Regions from separate parts of the Collinsella sp. AM15-2 genome, predicted to be linked through region 2. Evidence: riboswitches for the same ligand, from Rfam matches in the RefSeq annotation. Region 2 holds a riboswitch; the other holds the start of a gene.
The links. A riboswitch is a leader RNA that binds a small molecule or an ion and turns the genes downstream of it on or off. The one in region 2 is predicted to bind thiamine pyrophosphate.
Positions count from the first base shown of each region.

Region 1: linked by a shared signal. The riboswitch ahead of thiC (phosphomethylpyrimidine synthase ThiC) and the one ahead of thiM (hydroxyethylthiazole kinase) in region 2 are both predicted to bind thiamine pyrophosphate.

Region 1 is NZ_QRKO01000018.1:28,071-36,541, forward strand. It holds gene DW171_RS07975 (TIGR02452 family protein) at 1-1,021, shown strand, start outside; gene DW171_RS07980 (SGNH/GDSL hydrolase family protein) at 1,099-1,758, shown strand; gene thiD (bifunctional hydroxymethylpyrimidine kinase/phosphomethylpyrimidine kinase) at 2,011-2,841, opposite strand; gene thiC (phosphomethylpyrimidine synthase ThiC) at 3,024-4,358, opposite strand; TPP riboswitch at 4,351-4,466, opposite strand; gene DW171_RS07995 (hypothetical protein) at 4,530-5,045, shown strand; gene DW171_RS08000 (YaaA family protein) at 5,069-5,878, opposite strand; gene DW171_RS08005 (aminopeptidase) at 5,982-7,379, opposite strand; gene polA (DNA polymerase I) at 7,546-8,471, shown strand, end outside.
Region 2 is NZ_QRKO01000006.1:3,317-11,787, reverse strand. It holds gene DW171_RS03940 (EAL domain-containing protein) at 1-698, opposite strand, end outside; gene DW171_RS03935 (patatin family protein) at 1,018-1,887, shown strand; gene DW171_RS03930 (thiamine phosphate synthase) at 2,124-2,819, opposite strand; gene DW171_RS03925 (thiamine-binding protein) at 2,816-3,157, opposite strand; gene thiM (hydroxyethylthiazole kinase) at 3,161-4,000, opposite strand; TPP riboswitch at 4,052-4,162, opposite strand; gene DW171_RS03915 (HAD-IIB family hydrolase) at 4,326-5,234, shown strand; gene DW171_RS03910 (LysR family transcriptional regulator) at 5,245-6,141, shown strand; gene DW171_RS03905 (5-methyltetrahydropteroyltriglutamate--homocysteine S-methyltransferase) at 6,297-7,430, shown strand; gene DW171_RS03900 (uracil-xanthine permease family protein) at 7,553-8,471, shown strand, end outside.

The sequences.
Region 1 (8,471 bases), on a different contig from region 2:
TCACGTGGCAACTGTGTCCGAAGCGTGCGCCAAGGATATCGAGCGTTCGCTTGCCGGTGTTCGCGAGTTTGACGGTATGCCTGCCGGCTTTGTCGCGGCGATGAAGGCCAAGGTTCAGAGTGCTGTGGCCGCCGAAGAGCAGGTCGCCGAGGACGTCGAGAACGCGGAGACTGCCGAGGTCGAGGCGGCGCCCGAGCCCGTCGAGGAGCCTGCCGAGGAAATCGCCGAAGCTGAGTCCGCGCCTGCTGAGGAGCCCGCTCCGGTCCTGCCCGAGGTCACTGTGCTTGATGCCTCCGCCACGCAGGCAATCCTCGATAACGGTCGCGGCTATGCGCAGTTCTGCGATATGGCCGTGCTTGCCTTTGCCTCGTTTACCAATCCGGGCGGCGGTTATATCCAGGGCTACCTGGGCCAGGAGGCGACGCTCTGCGCCGATTCGTACCTGTACAACGTGCTCGACAAGCAGCGCAAGTGGTACGGCGAGAACCGTCGCCGCAACATCAACTGCGAGCTCTACCGCAACCGTGCGCTGGTGGTGCCCGCGGTGCGCTTTGACCGTAACCACGTGCATGCGTATGCCGACGTGATTGTGGCCGCTGCGCCCAACGTCAAGCGTGCCCGCCAGGAGTACCGCGTGAGCGACGACGCCCTGTTGGATGCCCTGCGCGACCGTATCCGCTTTGTCCTTGCCATCTGCGATGAGCTGGGTCGCGAGAAGCTCGTGCTGGGTGCTTGGGGCTGCGACAATAACGGCTTTGACGCTGAGGCGGTAGCCGAGCTCTTCCGTAAGGAGCTCGCGTCGGGCGACTTTAAGGTCAAGCAGGTGTTCTTTGCCGTGCCCTCTACGCGCTGGGATGAGGACTTTGCCAAGTTCGAGCACGTGCTGGCAAAGTTCCCCGAGCGCAACGAGGAGTCCTATGCCCAGGTTGCCGCCCGCGCCGCAGCCGCTCGTGCCGCCGAGCAGGCCCAGGCTGCCGCCGAGGATGATGAGGATGAGGACGACTGGCGCAAGTACCTGTAAGCGGCGCGCGTGATGTGATATGCCAAGCCGACGGGAGGGATCGCCCCGTCGGCTTTTTACTGAATGGGGAGCTCAAGATGAAAAACGTTCTGTGCTTTGGTGACAGCAACACCTATGGCTATGATCCGGCTGGTATGCGCGATGGCACTGCGGTGCGCTATGCGCAGGATGTGCGCTGGTGTGGTGTGGCCCAGCGCGACCTGGGTGAGGGTTGGCATGTGATTGAGGAGGGGCTCAACGGCCGCACGACGGTGCGCGACGATATGTGCCATCTGGACACCAACCTCAACGGCATTCGCGCGCTTCCGATGCTGCTCGAGGCCCATAAGCCGCTGGACGCCATTGTGATCATGCTAGGCACCAACGACTGTAAGACGGTCTTTAACGTGACAGCTTCCGATATCGCCCGTGGCGCTATGGCGCTGATTCGCGCCGTCCGCGCGTTTCCGTGGACCAACGCCGCGCCTTGTCCACGCATTCTGCTGATGGCTCCTATCAAGATCAAGCCGCAAATCGCCGATGTGTATATGACCGACTTTGACGAGCATTCCGTCGAGGCCTCGGAGCATTTTGGCGAGTACTACGCGCACGTGGCCGAGCAGTTTGGCTGCGACTTTTTGAATGCCGCCGAGTTTGCCGAGCCGGGCGATATCGACTACCTGCATATGATGCCCGAAAGCCACGAGAGCTTGGGACATGCCGTGGCAGCCAAGCTCCAAGAGATGCTCGGTGAGTAGCACGGCCCCAAACCACCACAGAGTTCCCCTTGCGGGGGCTTGTTTCGTTTGTTTGTCTTGATCTGTAACAGTTCCAAGGCCGAAAACGGGCTAGATGTTACAGATTAAGATTATTTAGGTCGATATCGATTGTTTGTCTTGATCTGTAACATCTAGGGTCGATTTTGCCGAGTTACTGTTACAGATCGAGATGTTTGTGGGAGCCACCGCAAAGGTGCCTGTCCCCTTTGCGGCGGTTTTGGGCTGCGAATCTTAATATTGCCACATGTGGTTGACGGGGCCGGAACCTTTGCCCATGTCAAAGCCGGCGGCGAGAGCGCCGGTTAGGTAGGCCTTGCCCGCGTTGACGGCATCGGCAAGATCCATACCCTGGGCCAGCGCGCAGGCGATGGCGGACGAGAGCGTGCAGCCGGTGCCGTGTGTGTTGTCGGTCTCGATGCGCTTGTGGCGGAACCACGTGGTGAGTGGATCTCCCAGATGGTTGCCCTCGTCATCGAGTGGCGCGGGTTCGGCCAGTACATCGTTGGCCTCGTTGACAAGATGTCCACCCTTAACGAGGGATGCGCAACCAAAGCGGCGGGTGAGGAGCATGGCAGCATTTTGCTGCGTGCGCTCGGAGTCGACCTCGTAGTCGAGCAGGGCCATGGCCTCGGGAATATTGGGCGTGATAACCGTCGCTAGCGGGAACAGGCGGCGGGTGAGCGCCTCGGCGGCATCTTCGGCAATCAGCCGCGCGCCCGAGGTGGCTACCATGACGGGGTCGACTACCACGTTTGTCGCGTTCCAGGCGCTCAGGCGGTCGGCGATAACATCGATAATCTCGGCAGAGGAAACCATGCCAATCTTGACGGCGTTGGGGCGGATATCGTCAAAAACGGCATCGATCTGCGCCGCGACAATATCCGGGGAGATGTTCTGCACGGCGGTGACGCCCAGGGTGTTCTGTGCGGTGATGGCGGTGATGGCCGTCTCGGCATACAGGCGGTGCGCCGTGATGGTCTTGATGTCGGCCTGAATGCCGGCGCCACCGCTGGAATCGGATCCTGCGATGGATAGAACGGCAGGTACCTTACTGCGATCCATGTTCGCTCCCTTGTTCGGTCGGAATCAAATGGGTCTATAAGCCAGCATTATAAAGATGCCCGGGCCGACTCTATGTCGAACCCGGGCGGGCGATGCAATCTTTACGCAAATGCAAGCAAATGTTCACACGTCAACAATTGACAGGCACCGGCTCGCCGCCAGAAGCGGCCGCGGCGACAGGGCTAGTCCTCCATGCCAAGGTCGATCGTGGTGCCCTCGAAGATCTTGTTGACGGTTCGGACGGCGCACATCTTGCCACACATGGTGCAAGTGCCCTCGGTGGCGGCGGGGGACTCCTCGTAGCGCTTCTTGCCCGTAACCGGGTCGAGCGCGCACTTCCACATGGCGTCCCAGTCGAGCTTGCGGCGTGCCTGGCCCATCCTGTCGTCCATGTCGCGGGCGTGGGGCACCTTCTTGGCGATATCGGCGGCGTGTGCGGCGATCTTGGTGGCCATGAGGCCGTCGAGCACATCCTGGGCGTTAGGCAGGCATAGGTGCTCGGCCGGTGTCACGTAGCACAGGAAGTCGGCACCGGAGCTGGCGGAGATGGCGCCGCCGATGGCGGCGGTGATGTGGTCGTAACCCACGCCGATATCGGTCACCAGCGGTCCGAGCACATAGAACGGAGCATTGTGGCACAGGCGCTTCTGCAGTTTCATGTTGGCGGCGATCTCGTCGAGCGCCATGTGACCCGGGCCCTCGACCATGACCTGGACGCCGGCGGCCCAAGCGCGCTTGCACAGCTTGCCCAGCTCGATCATCTCAGCGGTCTCGGTGGCGTCGTTGGAGTCGTAGAGACAGCCCGGGCGGCAGGAGTCGCCGAGCGAAATCGTCACGTCGTACTCGTGGCAAATCTCGAGCAACTCGTCGTAGAACTCATAGAACGGGTTCTCGTTACCGGTGACCTCCATCCAGCCAAACAGCAGTGAACCGCCGCGGCTCACGATGTTCATCAGGCGGCCGGTCTCCTTAAAAGTCTTGGTGACCGACTTGTTGATGCCGCAGTGGATGGTCATAAAGTCCACGCCGTCCTCGGCGTGCGCGCGCACGACCTCGAACAGGTCGTCCTTGGTGAGCTTGACCAGCGGCTTTTCCATGTAGCCGATGGCGTCGTACATGGGGACGGTGCCCACCATGAGCGGCGTCTCGTCGATGAGCTGCTGGCGGAACTGGCGCGTCTTGCCCGAGTTGGAGAGGTCCATGATGGCGTCGGCGCCGTAGTCCTCGGCGATCTTGACCTTCTTCCATTCCTCGGCGGCATCGGCCTTGTCGCCCGAGATGCCCAAGTTCACGTTGACCTTGGTGGACAGGCCTTCACCGACGCCAAAGGCGCGCATGCCTTTTTTGATGTGCACGATGTTGGCGGGAATGGCGATACGGCCGTCGGCCACGCGCTCGCGGATGTACTCGGGGTCGCGATGCTCGCGCTCGGCGACTTCCTTCATCTGCGGCGTGATCTGCCCGGCACGGGCGAAGTCGATTTGCGTGACGAGCTTGGGCTCGGTCTGTGTGCTCATTGGCACGGCTCCCTTCGTTGGCATTACCCATATCAGGTTTGCGGGTCAGGGCGGGCGCGCCCAGTCTCAGCCTGCCGTCTTGTCCTGCAAGCTCCCCGTTTATGTAATGGGCTCAAGTATAGCTCGAATGGGTACGATTGGCCTAACGAGCGTGCCTGTGGGGAGACGTACATGGAAGACAAGCATCTATATCGAGAGACACAATGGGATGTATCGGCCGAGGAAAGCCGTGCGCACCATGGGTTGGTCGCGATTGGTTTTGCGGTGCTTGCCGTGCTGGTGATTGCCTTTTGTATCTGGACGTTTGGTGGTCGCGGCGGCGCTGCATGGGAGTTCGAGGCCGACGATGCCCTGCCGATCATGACAGTGAAGGTTACGGGCGGCAATACCGTTGCCGCGCCGGGCGACTATTGGTATCCGCGCGACGAGTTTGTGCAGCTGCAGCTGAGCGGCGGGTCTATTCCGGGCGAAGAAATCGAACGCGTGACGTTTGATGCGACGCTCAAAACGCTGACGGTGAAGCTCAAAGATCAAGGGGACGTGCCCACGACCATGGACATTGCGCTGACGGAATGGCGCTTGGAGCCCCCGGCGGGCGCTGCGGTATCCGAGGTGGAGCACGTTAAGATTACCTACCAAGATGGCTCGACGAGCGAGATTGCAAAGGCCGATGGCTTGGCGGAGTAACGAGGTGTTTGGAAACGGCGGGTCTATTGTGCCTGCGCGTTCATGAAAACCAGGGTGTTTTTGTCTGAAAGCTCGGGGATGTGTCGATAGCCGATGTTGAATGCGGTAAGTTCGCTTGCATCCTCGAGCTTGTTTTCTGCCATCCAGCGCACCATGGAGCCGCGTGCCTTTTTGCTGGCGGTCGAGCGCTGGATGGGCTTGCCGTTGCGGATGCCTTCGCCAAAGAGGCATGTGACGACCGTGGCATCGGTGGTGAGGCGGGGCAGAACGGCTTTGGCGTATTCCGCGCTCGCGAGGTTGACGATCGTAGCGTTGGAGCCCGCCGGAGCGATGGCCCGTGCGAGCTTGTCGCCCCAAAACGCATAGAGGTCTCGGGCATCGTCGACGGCAAGCTTCGCGCCCATCTCCAGCCGATACGGTTCAACGGCATGAAAGGGGCGTACGCATCCGTAAAGGCCCGAGAGGATCCACAGATGGTCTTGCAGCCATGCGAGCTGCGCGGAATCCATCACCTCGGGCGCCATGCTCTGGTATTGAATGCCGTGGTAGGACATGACGGCAGGGGAGAGGTGACGGGCGAGTGCGGGATTGTCGAGATCGCCGTTTTTCAGGATGGGCCCAAATTCATGCAGGGTGTTGAGGCAAGGCCCCAGCAGTTTGTCACTCACGTTCCATAGCGCCTGCAGGCCGCCGCTGCCTTCATTTCGTTCGATATCTAGCAGTGCGCGGTGGAGGTGAGTCGTCTCGCGCGCAAAAGGTGGAATGCCCAGGACTTCAAAAGCATCTTGGGCCGCACGCATCTGCTTGGCGGGCGAAATGATGACCTGCAGCATGGACTCTCCTCTGCCAAAAAAGAAGTTGCGGTGGAATACGGTCTGTTTTGGCCGTTTAGGGGCCAGTTTAGTCCGTATTTCACCGCAACTGATGAAGGGTTGGTTAGGCGCGCTCGATGAAGGCCTTGTAGCCGCGATAGGCCTCGTAGATGTCGGCCTTGTTGGCGACCTCCCACAGGGCGTGCATGGACAGGACGGCAACGCCGGAGTCGATGACGTTCATGCCGTACTTGGCCATGATGTAGGCGATGGTGCCGCCGCCGCCCGCGTTGACGCGGCCGAGCTCGCAGGTCTGGAAGTCCACGCCTGCCTCGTCCATGATGTCGCGGATGAGGGCCACATACTCGGCATCGGCGTCGTTGGAGCCACCCTTGCCGCGGCTGCCCGTGTACTTGTTAAAGCACAGGCCACGACCCATAAAGGCTGCGTTCTTGGTCTCGAACTTGCCGGCGTAGCCCGGGTCGAAGCCGGCGGACACGTCAGAGGAGAGCATGCGGCTGTGGGCGAGTGCACGGCGCAGGGCCAGCGGGCTATCTTCGCCGGCGAGCGTCATGATCTCGGCGACGGTGTTCTCGAAGAAGCGGCTCGTCATGCCGGTGGCACCCACGGAACCGATCTCCTCCTTGTCGACGATGAGTGTGATGCTCGTGCGCTCCACGTTGGCGACGTTGATCTGGGCGACCATGGACGGATAGGCGCAGACACGGTCGTCGTGGCCATAGCCCAGAATCATGGAGCGGTCGAGGCCCATGTCGCGGGCCGGGCCGGCGGGTACGACCTCGATCTCGGCGGAGAGGAAGTCCTCCTCCTCGACGTCGTACTGCTCCTTGAGGATATCCAGGAACATCTGCTTGACGGGTTCCTTGGGGGCGTCCTTGTCGTCCTCGTCAAACTTGACGGGGCGGCCGCCCACGATCACGTCGAGGATCTCGGCATCGACGGCGTCCTTGGCGGGCTTGGCCATCTGCTCGCTCGAGAGGTGGATCAGCAGGTCGGAGATGGTAAAGACCGGGTCGTCGGCCTTGTCACCGATGTTGATGTCGACGGTGGTGCCGTCCTTTTTGCAGATGACGCCCACGAGTGCGAGCGGGGAAGCGACCCAGTGGTAGCTCTTGACGCCGCCATAGTAGTGCGTGTCGAGATAAGCCATGTCGCCGGCCTCGAAGGCGGGGTTCTGCTTGAGGTCCAGGCGCGGCGAGTCCACGTGGGCGCCCAGGATGTTAAAGCCCTGCTCGAGCGGGGCGGTTCCCAGGTTGACGAGCATCAGGTCCTTGCCGTGGTTGGCGGCGAACACCTTGTCGCCGGCCTTGAGCTCGCGGCCCTCGGCGATCACAGTCTCCAGGTCGACGTAGCCCGCCTCCTCGGCCATCTTGATGCCGGTCTTGACGCACAAGCGCTCGGTCTTGTTCTCGCTCAAAAACTGCTTATAGCCGCGGCAAAGCTCCTCGAGCTCCTCGATTTGCTGTGGCGTGTACTTTTTCCATGCGCAGGGACGCTCCATGACGCAGGCTCCTTTCGGATCGATCGTGCTGGTTGATGTACCGTGAGCCATCGTATCACGCGCGGGCCCGCGGCGGCGGGGAAGCTTGATGTGCTGTGGCTGTGGGGCGGGGAGCGTGTAAACTGGTGTGAGCAAGCCGTGCCCAGCCCAAAGCGAGGTATTCAATATGTCTGACAAGCGCCGTACCTTTGCCGTCATCGACGGCAACTCGCTCATGCACCGCGCCTTCCACGCCGTGCCGCCCACCATGAACGCGCCGGACGGTCGTCCCACCAACGCGATCTTTGGCTTTTTGAATATGTTCCTCAAGATGATTGACGCCTTTAATCCCGACGGCGTTGTCGTGGCGTTTGACAAGGGCAAGCCGCGCGTGCGCATGGAGATGCTGCCGCAGTACAAGGCTCAGCGCCCGCCCATGGACCCCGATCTGCACGCACAGTTTCCCATGATTAAGGAGCTGCTCGCCGCACTCAACGTGCCGATTTTGCAGTCCGAGGGCTGGGAAGGCGATGACATCTTGGGCACTATGGCGCGCCTGGGCGAGCAGGCCGGCTGTGATATGTTGCTGGTGACCGGTGATCGCGATATGTATCAGCTCGTGACCGAGCACGTTAACGTGGTCTCGACCCGCAAGGGCCTGTCCGACGTGGCGATCATGACGCCCGAGAGCGTGGACGATCTGTATCACGGCATCACGCCGGCGCTCGTGCCCGATTTTTATGGTCTGAAGGGCGACACGTCCGACAACATCCCCGGCGTGCCGGGCATCGGCCCCAAAAAGGCGAGCGCGCTCATTGCGCAGTACGGTAGCCTGGACGAGGTCATCGCACACGCCGACGAGGTCAAGGGCAAGATGGGAGAAAACCTGCGCGCGCACATCGATGATGCGCTGCTGAGCCGCAAGGTCGCAACCATCCGCACCGATGCGCCTGTCGAGCTCGACTTTGACGAAACATCCTTCCCGGCGTTTTCTGCCGATGAGGTTTCCGCGGCGCTGGGTACGCTTGGTATCACCGCCATGCAGAACCGTTTCTTGGCACTGATCGGTGACGAGGGTGGCGCTGCTGCCAGCACGTTTGAGATTCCCGCCGT
Region 2 (8,471 bases):
CCAAGATCGCGCAAGGCGCCTTGTGACCAAAGGGTTCGATGTTTGTCCAAGTTCTCGATAAAGAAATATCGGCCTTCGTTGAGCATCGAAAGGGCGTCGAAAATGCGATCGCTTATTTCGAAGTCGTCGGTGTGGGCTTGTGCGATATTGCGTCGATCAAGGTGCACGGCATGACGTAGCTTGTAGTCGTACATGCGATGGTCGGCATCGTTCGTCAAGCGATTGGGGGCTTCGCCCAGGGCGGGGTCGGCGTGTGCCACTCCGTAGCTAAACGAGTGAGGCATCTTGGAAGCGTTGTTTTCGAGCAGCACCGTTCGGCAGTGTTCCAGACGTTCGGCAAGGTCGTCCTCGGTCGCAATCGTAGATAGGATGGCGAACTCGTCGCCCCCCAGACGAAATGCCGCCTCGTCCACCTTCATATACAGTTTGAGATAGAGGCTCACCTGCAAGATATAGCGGTTGCCCTCGTCATGTCCAAAGATGTCGTTGCAGTGCTTAAGGTTATCGATGTCGATAAACGCCATGGTCACGGGCAGTTCCTGCTCCCAGAGTTCCTCTAAGGAACGGGTAAAGCCGCCGCGGTTGCCAAGTCCGGTGAGCTCGTCGGTAAAGGCGGTCCTGATCAGATCGTCCTGACGCTCCAGAAGGTCACGGATGGTCTTTTCGAGCGTTTCGGTATTATTGCTGGCGTTATCCATACTGTAAGCGGCTTTCTGAGGTCGGGGCGGATTGCGTCGGGCGAGCTCGTTGTGCACATGCGTTGCTGCTCAACGCCTTGCGTGTTTCCAAGCCCCCGCCTTGCTGCGTCGTTGGGTTTATTTGTCGGTTCGTGCTCTCGGCTGATAACTACTGAGTAGTATAAACAAGTGTATGGAATTATGTAGGGGTGCCCATGTTGCGGGCGGCCATTATTCGCCAAACGGTAACGCGACGATGTTCGATGAAAATGCGACTGAGACGATATTTGTTGATGGGTATACTTGTTCCGTTTTAAAACGCAGGAACGGAGATGGTCGCATGGCACAGTCAAATATGACGAGCACGGTGGGGCTGGCGCTCGAGGGAGGCGGCTACCGCGGTATGTATACGGCGGGCGTGCTCGACGTTTGGATGGAGCACGGTTTGACCTGCGACCATATGGTGGGCGTCTCGGCGGGCGCGGCATTTGGCTACAACTTTAAATCGCGCCAGATCGGCCGCGCCATTCGCTATAACAAGGTCTATTGCACCGACAAACGCTATGCGAGCGTGACCAGCTGGCTGCGAACCGGCGATATGTTCAATGCCGATTTTGCCTATCACGAGGTGCCCATCGAGCGCGATCCCATCGACCTGGAGGCGTATCGCGCCTGCCCCATGCGGTTTACGTGCGTGTGTACCGATATCGAGACGGGCAAGGCCGTCTACCACGACCTGCCCTATGGCGACGAGCGGGATATCGAGTGGATCCGGGCATCGTCGGCGATTCCCGTGGCGACGCGTCCCGTTGCTATTGACGGGCATAAGTATCTGGATGGTGGCGTGGCCGATTCTATTCCCAGTGCATGGCTGTTTGCGCAGGGGTATGACCGCAATATCGTGGTGCTCACGCAGCCGGCGGGCTTTGTGAAGCAGCCCAACAGCGTGATGCCCATGCTGCGTCGCGTGTTCCGTCACTATCCGGAGTTTGTCGCAGCGCTTGAGCGTCGACATGAGGTCTACAATGCCACGCTCGATGACCTGGCACGTCGCGAGGCTGCCGGCGAGATCTTTGTGGTGCGGCCGAGCGAATCGGTGAAGGTGCCGTCGCTGTGTCGCGAGCCCGATGAACTTGAACGCATCTACCAGATTGGTCGCCGCGATGCGGAGGCGACCTTGCCGGCGTTGGAATCGTATCTGGCGGGGTAGGGCAAGCTGCCGTGGACTCGGCGGAAAGCGCGTCCCAGAATGAGCGCTCAGAACGGGTTACAGTTTCCCAAGCGGTGGGGTTTCGGAAAGTACGTCCCGGAATATGCGTTCAGACTGGGATGCGGTTTCCCGTTGAGCCTCTATATGGAAAGCGCATCCCGGAATGGAGGTCCAAACTGGGATGCGCTTTCCGCTATTGAAGATATGAGGCTGCGAATCAGCTGTTCGGCCTATGCCTATGCCTGCTGCCAGGTGTCGACGAGCTCCTTGGCCGCGGCGTAGGGATCATCGGCGCTGCAGACGGCGCTCACCACAAAGAAGCCGTCGACGCCGGTGGCCTTAAGCTGCGGCAGGTCGGCCGTCTTGACGCCGCCGCCCACCACGATGGGCACGGGGCTTGCCGCGTGGAGTGCGGCCAGGTCCTCAAAGCTTTTGGTGATGATAGAGCCATCGGCCGCGCGTCCGCAGTCGCGCTTGGTCTCGGTCTCGTGGAGCGGGCCGATGCCAAGGTAGTCGACCAAACTCATGTCGGCGGTCTTGACGTACTCGAGCATCTCCTCGCAACGGGCCGAAAGGCCCACGATGGCATCGGGGCCCAAAAGTTTGCGGCAGACCTCGACGGGAATATCGCTCTGGCCCACGTGCACGCCGTCGACAGCAATGCCCTGCTCGCGCGCGGTGAGTACGCAGTCCAGGCGGTCGTCGATCAGCAAAGCGACCTGACCGGTCTTGCCAGCCTGTGCGATTGCCTGCGCGGCGCCGCCGGTCAGCGCGATGATCTCGCGGGCGCTTGCCACCTTGGAGCGCACCTGGATGCAGGTAAAGCCGGCGTCGAGCGCCTGGGCCACCACATCGCCCACGGGGCGTCCGAGGGTGTTTTCGGGGCCGAGCACCAGATAGGCCGAGATATCAAGGTTGTCGCGGATGCTCATCGTGCTTCCTCCTGCTTTTTGATCTGCGCTTCCATGCGCTCGAGTTTGCCGGTCATGGTGTCGGTAAATCCAGGTCGAATATCGGCTTTGAGCACGACTTCGGTTCGGATGCCCTCGCTCGCTAACACAAAGGTCGCGTCGCGCACGACCTGCATGACCTCGTCCCAGTCGCCCTCGATCTCGGTGAACATCGAGGTGGTGCGGTTGGGAAGGCCGCTCTCGCGAATGACGCGCACGACCTCGGCGACCTCGGCGGACAGCTCGTCGCCGGTGCCGCATGGGGCGATGGCCACGGCGACGAGCGTGTTCATGCCGGCATTGGTTGCGGGTTCGGACATGGCTTATGCCTCCTCGAGCTCGAGTCGGTTGTCGGCAATATCCTGGGCGGTTGCGCGGTAGAGCTCGTCGATAAAGGCGACCTTAAAGCTTGCCGGGGCATCGGCGACGGCGGCGGCACGCGTGCCGGCAACGTTGTAGACGGCGGTGCCGCAGACTGCTGCCGTAAACGGATCGGTAGCACAGGCGTACACGGCCAGCACGCCGCCCTGCGAGCAACCGCAGCCGGTGATCTTGGACATGAGCGGGCTGCCGCCGTGGGATTTGGCCACGGTCGTGCCGTCGGTAATCAGGTCGACTTCGCCCGAGACCACAACGGCGCCGCCGGTGTAGCGAGCGAGCGCCACGGCGGCATCGCGGGCGGCGTCGACCGTGTCGGTGGTATCGACACCACGTACGCGGCTCAGATCGGCCGCCTCGCCCTCAAGACCCCACAGGCCGGCGAGCGCGATGATCTCGGAGGCGTTGCCGCGCACGATGGTGGGCTTGTACTGCTTGAGCACGCTTACCAGTTTGGTGCGCAGGCTACCGATGCCCAGACCCACCGGATCGAGCACCCAGGGCTTGCCGGCGTCGTGTGCCGCCTTGGCCGCGCGGGGAATCGTTTGCTCGTAGATGGGGAAGAGCGTGCCCATGTTGAGATAGATGGCGCCGCCGCCGGCAACGAGCGCCTCGCCCTCGTCGGGCAGATAGACCATGGCGGCCGAACCGCCCACGGCGAGCTGCGCGTTGGCGACAAAGTCGATCGTCACCGTGTTGGTGATAGAGCCGGCCATCGGATTGGTGGCTCGAATCTCCTCTACGGCCTTGACCATATGTTGCTTAAGCTGTTCCGAATCAATCACTGCACATGCCTCCTTGGCATAGAAAAGGGGCGCTGTGCATAGACAGCGCCCCTGTAAAGGCGGCATGCTCCCTACGCCAGCATTAACTGACAGGTTCAAAGGATTGGGCCCTATGCCCTCTCAGCCTTGTGGTTTGCGCCGCCGGCACTCCCGCATCGAATCTGTTGTTCCCTATACTAGCGCACCTGCCAATATGGGACAGGTTTATTTTGGCAGGTGGCAACAGGGGCGCTGCATTTTCCCAGATAAAACCTGCCAAGATAAACCTGTCCCTTATTGGCAGGTCGTTACAATAGACGGGATAAAGAATGACCGAGGGGACCTTATGATCAAACTTGTGCTGACCGATATGGACGATACGCTGATTCCTGCTGGACACGATGGCGCCAGCGACTGCGCCATCGAGGGCATTCATGCCATGCAGGCGGCGGGCCTGCATTTTGGCCCGGTTTCGGGTCGCCAGCCGTCCGCGATGAGCTGGATGTTCCGCAATCGCTCCGAGTGCTTCTCGACCGGTGCGTTTTGCAACGGCCAGGTGATGTTTGTCGATGGCGAGGCGGTTGCCTCGCGCGCAACTGATAACGATGCCCTTATGCGCCTGGCCGACTACCTGGAGCAAGAGACCGACGATACCTATTTGAAGGTCTACCGTCTGGGTGATGACTTTTGGGACAACGACGCCTATTGCGTGACAAGCGATCCCGAGCGTGTGCGTCGCGCCATGGAGTCAGGCGGCAACGCGTGGCTCAAGGGCGAAGAGGCTCCCTGTCGCCCTGTCGTTGACGATGCCCCGGTATACAAGGCGAATATCTGGAGTGCCCGTTCGCGCGAGGAGCTCGCCGAGCTGCGCGAGCGTGTTGCCGCCGAGGTGCCGGAGCTCTCGCTCGTGTTTCCCAACAACCGCGTGCGCCTGTTCGACGTTCTTCCGACCGGCTGGGACAAGGGCTGTGCTGCGCTGGAGCTGGCGCGCGCTTTGGGCCTGACGCCCGACGAGGTGGCCGTATTCGGCGATTCCGATAACGATTTGCCCATGATCGATGCCGTTCCCAATTCCGTTGCAGTCGCCAATGCCAACGAGGCCGTCACGGCTGCCGCGCGCTGGCATATCGGCGCTGCGGCAGATGATGCGGTTGCCGGGGCTCTGCATCAGATTGCCGCCTGCGCCGCGACGGGGGAGATGCCGTCGTTTATGCGTCAGATGGACGCGACGGGTTTCGACGTCACGAACGTCTAGGGAGAAAGCCATGAAGCTCCAGCAGCTCAGATATGTCGTCAAAGTTGCCGAATGCGGCAGCATCACCGAGGCCTCGCGCCGGCTCTTTGTGTCGCAGCCTTCGATTACCGCGTCAATTCGCGATCTCGAAAACGAGATGGGTGTACACATCTTTGAGCGCACCAACAAGGGCGTCATTGTGTCCGAGGAAGGCGAGACCTTCTTGGGCTACGCGCGCCAGGTGCTCGACCAGGCCGACCTGCTCGAGGGCAAGTACAAAGGCACGTCCGAGCAGGTGCCGCACTTTAGTGTGAGCTGCCAGCATTATTCCTTTGCCGTTAATGCATTTGTCGATGTGATCCGCGAGTTCGATGCCGCGCGCTACGACTTTACCCTGCGCGAGGAGCAGACCCACGAGATTATCGAGGACGTCGCGCATATGAAAAGCGAGCTCGGCATCCTGTATCTGTCGGAGCACAATCGCGAGGTCATCGAGCGCATGCTGGCGGCCAACGAGCTCGTATTCGAAGGACTCTTCTGCGCTACGCCGCATGTCTTTGTGTGCTCCGACCATCCGCTGGCGGACCACGCCAGCGTGACGCTCGAAGATCTCGAGGACTACCCGTTCCTGTCCTATGAGCAGGGCAGCTATAACTCGTTTTATTATTCCGAGGAACTGACCTCGACCTTTGAGCGTCGCAAGAATATCCGCGTGCGCGACCGTGCGACGTTGTTCAATCTGGCCATGGGCCTTAACGGCTACACGGTTTGTTCGGGCGTGATCAGCCATGAACTTAACGGCCCCGGCATTATCTCCATTCCGCTCGATGTAGACGAGTACATGGAGATCGGCATCATCACGCGCAAGAACACGACACTTACGCGCTACGGGCAGGCCTATATCGAAGCGATTCGTCAGCACATCTAGACTGCTGCGTTCTGCACGGGTCAAATCTCTTTATGGCAGTCCAAACTGATATAGGAAGCATCTATATCAAACTGTTATAAACATATATTTTACGATGGCTATATGAGCGCTCATACTCTGTCCCAGTAAAGCAACCAATGCAAAGGGAGATATCTATGAGCACTTCAATTCAACCGAACGCGCCGTTTCGCGCTGATATCGTCGGCAGCTTTCTTCGTCCGCAGGCCGTAAAGGATGCCCGCGCTGCCTATGCGGCAGGCACACTTGATGCCGAGGGGCTTAAGGCCGTCGAGGATGAGGCTATTCGCGACCTGGTGGACAAGCAAAAGGCCGCTGGCCTGCAGGTGATTACCGATGGCGAGTTTCGTCGCAGTTACTGGCACCTCGACTTTATGTGGGGGCTCAACGGCATTGAACGCCGCACCTCGCGTACGGGCTATATGTTCCACGACGAGGAGACCACGGCTGACACCGCCGTGGTGACCGGCCCCATCAGCGGCGAGAACCACCCCTTCGTCGAGCACTTTAAGTTTATCAAGGCACTCGAGGGGGAGGGTCAGGTTGCGCGCCAGACCATTCCGGCGCCGATCCAGACGTTCTCGGAGGTTACGCTCGACCGCTGCGATGGCCAGCAGGAGAGCCTGCGCGCCGTCTATAAGACCGATGAGGAACTTGCCGACGCAATTGCAGCCGCTTATCGCACGGTGATCGCCGGCCTGTACGCCGCCGGTTGTCGCAATATCCAGTTTGATGACTGCACCTGGGGCATTTACTGCGATACCGACTTTGTGTCCAAGACTGGCATGAGCCCGGTTGACCTGCAAAGGGTGAGCGAGTTGGGCGTGGCGCTCAACAACGCCGCCATCGAGGACAAGCCCGACGACCTCGTCATTAACACGCACGTGTGCCGCGGCAACTACCACTCTACCTATGCTTTCGAGGGCGGCTATGACCCCATCGCGCCGTACCTGTTTGCACATGAGGATGTCGACGCATTCTACCTGGAGTTCGATACGCCGCGCGCCGGCGGCTTTGAGCCGCTCAGCTACGTTGCCCCGGGCAAGAAGGTCGTGCTGGGCTTGGTAACCACCAAGGCGGCAGAGCTCGAGAACGAGGATGTTATCGTCGAGCGCATCCGCGAAGCCGCAAAGTACGTGCCGCTCGAGAACCTGTACCTGTCGCCCCAGTGTGGCTTTGCCAGCTGCGAGATCGGCAACAAGCTGACCGAGGACGAACAGTGGGCAAAGATTGCGCTGGTTAGGCGCATTGCCGAGCGTGTCTGGAAGTAGTGCTGCCGTTCGCAGGGGCGTCGTGGTCGGAGCGGCATGCATCGCGTACAATGGTTCGGATCGTATCGTTCGGGCAGGTAATCCGATATGCCCGGGCGCCCTTCCATTATGAAAGGACATCCATGTCCCAATCCTCGACGCCCGCCGTTGCCGATGCCATCTACGATGCGTCGTCGCTCGGTCGCCCGCGCATGTTCTTGCTCGGCCTGCAGCACCTGTTTGCCATGTTTGGCGCTACCGTGCTGGTGCCTGTGCTCACCGGCCTTTCGGTTTCGGCGACCCTTTTGTTTGCCGGCCTGGGCACGCTGCTCTTCCACTTCCTGTCGCGCGGTAAGGTGCCGGCATTTTTGGGCTCATCATTTGCCTTTATTGCCGGTTATGCCGCAATCGCGCCCAACGGCGAGGCCGAGCTTTTGCCCTACGCCTGCCTGGGCGTAGCTTGTGCCGGCCTGCTCTATCCGGTGCTGGCGGCCCTGTTTCGCGCGTTTGGTGCCAAGCGTGTTATGCGCTTCTTCCCGCCGGTAGTGACTGGCCCCATCGTCATTTCCATCGGCCTGATCTTGGCAAGCTCTGCCATCGCCAACTGCCAGACCAATTGGCTTGTTGCCGTTGTCGCTGTGGCGGTGATCGTCATCTGCAACATCTGGGGCCGTGGCATGGTCAAGATCGTGCCGATTCTGCTGGGCGTTGTGGTGAGCTATGCCGTTGCGACTGCGCTCGGCGAGGTTGATTTCTCGGGCGTCGCAGCCGCTCCCTGGGTTGGCTTGCCCGTCGTGTGGGACAACACCGTGTTTGCACTCTTTGGGCCGCAGTTCGATAGCGGTCTTGCCACGACGGCCATCATCACCATCATGCCGCTGGCATTTGCGACCATGATCGAGCATATCGGTGATATCTCGGCTATCGGCTCCACTTGCGAGCGTAACTACATCGCCGATCCCGGTCTGCATCGCACGCTGCTCGGCGACGGCCTTGCCACGATCCTGGCTTCGCTCTTTGGCGCTCCGGCCAACACCACCTATGGCGAGAACACCGGCGTGC